3 regions of the Bradyrhizobium japonicum USDA 6 genome follow, and region 2 is predicted to be linked to each of the others. Evidence: predicted binding sites of a transcription regulator. Region 2 holds the regulator's gene; each other region holds the start of a gene.

Region 1 (2,263 bases), 2.6 Mb from region 2:
CGATCTTGTAACCGTTGAGGTGCAGGATCGGCAGCACGGCGCCGTCATGCGCGGGACTGAGGAACTTGTTCGAGTGCCAGGACGCCGCGAGCGGGCCGGATTCGGCCTCGCCATCGCCGACGACGCAGGCGACAATCAGATCCGGATTGTCGAATGCGGCGCCATAGGCGTGCACCAGCGCGTAGCCGAGCTCGCCGCCTTCGTGGATCGAGCCCGGCGTTTCCGGCGCCGCGTGGCTCGGAATGCCGCCGGGGAAGGAGAACTGCCTGAAAAGTTTTCGCAATCCGTCCGTATCGCGCGCGACGTCAGGATAGATCTCGCTGTAGCTGCCTTCGAGATAGGTGTTGGCCACCATGCCCGGACCGCCATGGCCGGGACCGCAGACATAGAGCACGCTGACATCGAGCGCGCGGATGACGCGGTTGAGATGGGCATAAATGAAGTTCAAACCGGGCGTCGTGCCCCAATGGCCGAGCAAGCGCGGCTTGATGTGCTCCGGCCGCAACGGCTCGCGCAGCAGCGGGTTGTCGAGCAGATAGATTTGCCCGACGGAGAGGTAATTCGCGGCGCGCCAATAGCGATCGAGCAGATCGAGATCGCTGCTCCCTGAGGCCGATTGTCGTTGATTTGTCATGTTCCTGCTGACCTTCACCCAGCGATCGTCACCAACTTTGTTCCGGTGCGATTGATCCCTGTCCGGCATCGAACCGGATCGCCGCGACTTGTGTGTTGCGCGAGGTCAAGGGACTGCGCCCGAAATTTGGGCGGCTACTGTGCATGGGGTTGTTTTTCAGTTTTTTGTTTGTGTTCTTGATTTGTTCCTTCGGCGTGCTATCTTGGCTTCATGAGTCCAGCATCCTCTCATGCTCTCAAGCACCCGCCGGTCACGGCGCCCTCCGAGCCGGCGGGTGCGGACTCTGATTTTCCGGAACTGGCGGTCGCCATCGACAAACAGCGCAGGCGAGGGCGGGGCGCCCAGTCCAATGCCAGCGGCCGCTTCGAGGCCGAGGCCCGCGTCGCCTTCGACGACGGCTGGCAGAGCCTGGAGGAACTGCCGCCGTTCAAGACCAGCGTCGGCGTCGACACCTCGCGCAAGGTGATCACCCGCAACGAATCCCCCGATATCGGCTTCGACCGCTCGATCAATCCCTATCGCGGCTGCGAGCACGGCTGTGTCTATTGTTTCGCGCGGCCGACGCACGCCTATCTCGGCCTGTCGCCGGGGCTCGACTTCGAGTCAAAGCTGTTTGCCAAGCCCGATGCGCCGGCGCTGCTCGAGAAGGAGCTGGCCGCGACCGGCTACGAGCCGCGGATGATCGCGATCGGCACCAACACCGATCCGTATCAACCGATCGAGCGCGAGCGCAAAATCATGCGCGGCATTCTCGAAGTGCTGGAGCGCGCCGGCCATCCCGTCGGCATCGTCACCAAGTCGGCGCTGGTGGTGCGCGACATCGACATTCTCGCGCGGATGGCCAAGCGCAATCTCGCCAAGGTCGCGATCTCGGTGACGTCGCTCGATCCGAAACTGGCGCGCACCATGGAGCCGCGCGCGGCGACGCCGCCGAAGCGGCTGGAGGCGCTGAAGCAGCTCTCGGAGGCCGGCATTCCGACCACCGTGATGGTCGCGCCGGTGATCCCCGCGCTGAACGATTCCGAGATCGAGCGCATTCTCGATGCCGCCGCCCATGCCGGCGTCAAGGAAGCCTCCTACGTGCTGTTGCGGCTGCCGCTGGAGGTTCGCGATCTCTTCCGCGAATGGCTGATGGCCAATTATCCGGACCGCTACCGCCACGTCTTCACCCTGATCCGCGACATGCGCGGCGGCCGCGACTACGACGCGAAATGGGGCGAGCGGATGAAGGGCACCGGACCGATGGCCTGGACCATCGGTCGCCGCTTCGAGATCGCCTGCGACAGGCTTGGGTTGAACAAGCGGCGCTCCAAGCTGACGACGGATCACTTTGCGAGGCCGAAGCGGAACGGCGATCAACTCAGCCTGTTCTGATCGGGAAACGGACGAGGCGTAGCATGAGCCAGGAACTTGCCGCGCCGGTGCCGCGGCTCACCGTCATCACACTGGGTGTGAGCGACATTCGTGCCAGCATCGCCTTCTATGACGCGCTCGGCTTCGCGCGTCGGCTGAAGGCGACCGGCGAGGCCGTCGCCTTCTACGATACCGGTGGTCCGGTGCTGGCCCTGTTTCACTGGGATAAACTCGCGGCCGACGCCAAGTTGCCGGACAATCCGAGGCCGGCGACCT
Region 2 (2,263 bases):
GCCGCGCGCGGGAGAGCGGCGCCGACATCCTGATCACGACCGGCGGCGCGTCGGTCGGGGACCACGATCTGGTCCAACAGGCGCTGAGGGACGAAGGTATCTCGATGGCGTTCTGGAAGATCGCGATGCGGCCGGGCAAGCCGATGATGAACGGGCGGCTCGGCGCGATGCGCGTGATCGGCCTGCCCGGCAATCCCGTGTCATCCTACGTTTGCGGCTTCCTGTTCATGGTGCCGTTGATTCGCGCGCTTTCGGGCCGTTCGATGATTCATCACCGCCGCGAACGCGCGGTGCTCGGCCGCGACGTCGGCGCCAACGACCAGCGCGAGGATTACCTCCGCGCGCGCCTCGAGCTGCGCGACGACGGCACGCTCCTCGCCCTTCCGGTCAATCACCAGGATTCCTCGCTGCTTGCGAATCTCGCTGTGGCACAGGCACTTCTCGTGCGCGCGCCATTCGCGCCGAGAGCCGAAGCCGGCACACCTTGCGAGGTCTTGCGGCTGCCCGTCTGAGCGCTTCGTTCGCGTGCGTTCCGCGAACTTTGTCGCGTTCACTGTAAATTAAGCAGTTGCGGAACATGTATCGAACATATAGTGTCCGTTCATGATTTGTTTCGAGCATGTAGCGGCTTACTGCTGAATTCAGCGTCTCGGAATCGAACGACATCAACCGGGGGATTTTGGTCGAGATGTTAACGCGCAAACAATACGAACTCCTGCGGTTCATCAGCGAACGGTTGAAGGAAAGCGGCGTGCCGCCCTCCTTCGACGAGATGAAGGACGCGCTCGACCTGCGCTCGAAATCGGGCATCCATCGCCTGATCACCGCGCTCGAGGAGCGCGGCTTCATCCGGCGCCTGCCCAACCGCGCCCGCGCCATCGAGGTGATCAAGCTGCCCGAGCTTCAGGCCGCCGCCGGCAGCCGCCGCGGCTTCACGCCGAGCGTCATCGAAGGCAATCTCGGCAAGGTCCGCACGACTTCGAGCCCGCCGGCGGATGAGGGCGAGCGTCCCGTCGCAGTCCCCGTAATGGGCCGCATCGCGGCCGGCACGCCGATCGAGGCCTTGCAGACCCGCAGCCACACCATCAGCGTACCGCCTGACATGCTCGGCTCGGGCGAACATTACGCGCTCGAAGTACGCGGCGATTCCATGGTCGAGGCCGGCATTCTCGACGGCGACATGGCGCTGATCCAGCGCAACGAGAGCGCCGATACCGGCGATATCGTGGTGGCGCTGATCGACGATGAGGAAGCAACCCTGAAGCGCTTCCGCCGCCGCGGCGCCTCGATCGCGCTCGAGCCCGCCAATGCGGCCTATGAGGTCCGCATCCTGCCGCCCAACCGGGTGAAGATCCAGGGTAAGCTGATCGGGCTGTACCGGAAGTACTGATACCGGACGCGCCGGTATCGGTTGTTTGGCGCCCGCGCGCTTTAGATCGGCATCGCCGATCCGAGCTTGGAGCGGACGATTGTCCGCTCCGGCTGGATAGTCTTTCTGGTTTTGCGCAGATTATCCGGCCCCTTCCCCGGCGGTACATCCTCGGCACGCCGCACGAAGCAGCCCTGCCTCGCGGCCTTCAGGTTCGAGGAGAAGTCATGCGCCAGATCGTTCTGAGCACAGTTGCAGTGGCACTGATCGCAGCTTCAGCGTCGCAAGCCTTGGCCGCGGAAGCCTTGGCCGCGGGCGCGCAATCGCGGCCCCATGTCCGCAAGGACAGCGCCGTGAGCGATCAAACCCGCAAGGCCCGCGACGCAGTCAACCAACCGTCGCAGCCGGCCTGGCAATATCCGGGTTGGTCCGCGCCCGCGGGCCGCTGACGCTCGCAGAATCCACGGGGACGGGCTTTGTTCCCAGTGCATTTGGAAAAGATATTGTGATGGCAGTCTGCGGACTCAAGCCGCAGATTTGCCCTCAACATCGCATATAATCGCGGGCTTCCACTCTGATAGAGGCCTGCGCCTCAGAAGAGGCGCGGGTTGCTATCCCGATTGAGGAGCACCCGATGTGTGACTACAGCCTGCATGCCGTCGCGTCGCGTCCCGCCGAAGTCGGCGAGACGATCGTCACGACAACCTTCCGCGGCACCTCGACGCGCGGCTTTGCCTCTGCGGCCGATCCGACCGTCGCGGTCTGCCTGCTGCCGGGAACGGAGCTCGCCTTCGCCGACAACGTCCGTTACGACAATCGCTGGATCTGGACGCGCACCGTCAATTCGCGCGTCGGCAAGTTCGGCAAGATCGATCCGCACATTCCCGATCGCCA
Region 3 (2,263 bases), 2.7 Mb from region 2:
CCACCGGGCGCGGCGCGCGCTGGTCGTCGACGGCGCCGGCGAGATGCACGACGGCGGGATCGACATTGGCGAAGGCCGGCGCCTTGTCCTTCAATTCGGTGACGATGCGCTCGGCCACCTTGGGGCCGACACCGGGCGTACGCGCCACCGCGGCCTTGTCACGGAGCGCAATGGCGTTGGCGAGATCGGAAGGCGCCAGCGTGCCGAGCACGGCGAGCGCGACCTTGGCGCCGACGCCCTGCACGGTCTGGAGCAGGCGAAACCATTCGCGCTCCTGGTCGGTGCGGAAGCCGAACAGCTTGATCTGGTCCTCGCGGACATAGGTCTCGATCGACAGCACCGCGACCTCGCCGGGCGCCGGCAGATGCTGAAGCGTGCGCGCCGAGCAATGCACCTGATAGCCGACGCCGCCGACGTCGAGGAGGACATAATCCTCGCCGTAGGAATCGATCAGGCCCTTGAGCTTGCCGATCATAAGCCCGCCACCTTCAGCCTGAGTGCCGTGCTCTGGCGGTGATGGGCGTGGGTGATGGCGATGGCGAGCGCGTCGGCGGCGTCCGAGGACGGCGGCTCGGCTTTCGGCAGCAAAATCTTCAGCATCATCGCGATCTGGTGCTTGTCGGCGTGGCCGGCGCCGACCACCGTCTTCTTGACCTGGTTCGGCGCGTATTCGGCGACGGTAATGCCGAACATCGCGGGCGCCAGCATGGCGACGCCGCGGGCCTGACCGAGCTTCAGCGTCGCGACGCCGTCCTTGTTCACAAAGGTCTGCTCGACCGCGGCTTCCATCGGCTTGTGACCGGACAGGACGGCGGCAAGCCCCTCATGGATCGCGAGCAGCCGGCTCGCCAGCGGTAAATCGTCCGGCGGTTCCACCGAGCCGCAGGCGACGTAGATCAAACGATTGCCCTCGGCCTCAATCACGCCCCAGCCGGTGCGGCGCAGGCCGGGGTCGATGCCGATGATGCGAACGGGGCCACGAATCGGGAGCGCAGTCATGGGCCAGTGATAGCGGCTGGCTGCGGTGGGGGAAACAGAAACAGAACGGAAGTAACAGGGGAAGTGGGGTGCCGCGATTGGGTGCCCGCGGTGACGACCACAAGATACGCCGTCATACCCCGTGAAGGCGGGGTATCCAGTACGCCGCGGCTTCTCCGTTTCCCTCAGACGTCTCTGGAATACCGGGTCGCCCGGACAAGCCGGGTCGCCCGGACAAGCCGGGCGACGACAGCGGAATCTGGGACTGGTGGCGACCTCAGCCGCCCATCTTCGCCATCAGCGCGTCCGACACCTCGAAATTGGCGTAGACCTGCTGGACGTCGTCGTGCTCGTTGAGCAGGTCCATCAGCTTCAGGAGCTTCTCGCCGGTCTCGTCGTCGACCGCGACCGTATTCTGCGGCTTCCAGATCAGCGCGGCCTTGCGCGGCTCGCCGAACTTGGCTTCCAGCGCCTTGGCGACGTCGCGATAGCCTTCGGTCGAGGCGTAGATCTCGTGTCCGCCTTCGCCCGAGACCACGTCGTCGGCGCCGGCCTCGATCGCGGCATCCAACACAGCATCGTCGGAGGCGACGCTGCGGTCGTATTCGATGATACCGGTGCGGTCGAACATGAAGGAGACCGAGCCGGTTTCGCCGAGATTGCCGCCCGACTTGGTGAAGAAGGAGCGGATGTCGGAGGCGGCGCGGTTGCGATTGTCGGTCAGCGCCTCGACGATGACGGCGACGCCGCCGGGGCCGTAACCCTCGTAGCGGATCTCGTCGTAGTTCTCGCCCTCGTTGCCGAGCGCCTTCTTGACGGCGCGCTCGATATTGTCCTTCGGCATGTTCTCCTGGCGCGCCGCGATGATGGCGGCACGCAGGCGCGGGTTCATGTTGGGATCGGGCGTGCCCAGCTTGGCCGCGACGGTGATTTCCCGCGCCAGCTTGCCGAACAGCTTCGACTTCTGGGCATCCTGCCGCCCCTTGCGGTGCATGATGTTCTTGAATTGGGAATGTCCGGCCATGCGTGTCTCGTCAGGAATCGTGCGCCAAAGGTGAGCGTGGGAAGCGCGGCCTTATAGGCCGCCAACCCACCGGAATGAAAGAGGCTCTACGACTTTAAGGTAATACCGTAGTGCCCTGTGCCTAGGAGTCAGGCACCGTTAACCATGATTTCATTCCGACTTGCGAAAATAGCAACCGCCCGTTCCCCGACAAGAGTGACCTGATGGCGTTCGCATTGTTTCGGAAGCGTCTGCCCGACTTGTCCGCGCCTGTGGCCCCCC

The links. Region 2 encodes LexA, which represses DNA repair genes until DNA is damaged. Its sites were predicted from a motif close to TGTTCNNNNTGTGTTCNG; they were not measured.
Region 1: the regulator LexA is predicted to act here: its motif matches at 806-823, upstream of BJ6T_RS35185 (PA0069 family radical SAM protein).
Region 3: the regulator LexA is predicted to act here: its motif matches at 1,030-1,047, upstream of ruvC (crossover junction endodeoxyribonuclease RuvC).

Annotation. Positions count from the first base shown of each region.
Region 1 covers NC_017249.1:7,527,350-7,529,612, reverse strand. Annotated here, with positions in the region: gene BJ6T_RS35190 (phosphoketolase family protein) at 1-634, opposite strand, end outside; gene BJ6T_RS35185 (PA0069 family radical SAM protein) at 845-2,008, shown strand; gene BJ6T_RS35180 (VOC family protein) at 2,032-2,263, shown strand, end outside.
Region 2 covers NC_017249.1:4,962,056-4,964,318, reverse strand. Annotated here, with positions in the region: gene BJ6T_RS23515 (molybdopterin molybdotransferase MoeA) at 1-512, shown strand, start outside; gene lexA (transcriptional repressor LexA) at 689-1,390, shown strand; gene BJ6T_RS23505 (hypothetical protein) at 1,597-1,818, shown strand; gene BJ6T_RS47360 (hypothetical protein) at 2,004-2,263, shown strand, end outside.
Region 3 covers NC_017249.1:2,255,140-2,257,402, forward strand. Annotated here, with positions in the region: gene ruvA (Holliday junction branch migration protein RuvA) at 1-475, opposite strand, end outside; gene ruvC (crossover junction endodeoxyribonuclease RuvC) at 472-999, opposite strand; gene BJ6T_RS10545 (YebC/PmpR family DNA-binding transcriptional regulator) at 1,256-2,002, opposite strand; gene BJ6T_RS10550 (methyl-accepting chemotaxis protein) at 2,206-2,263, shown strand, end outside.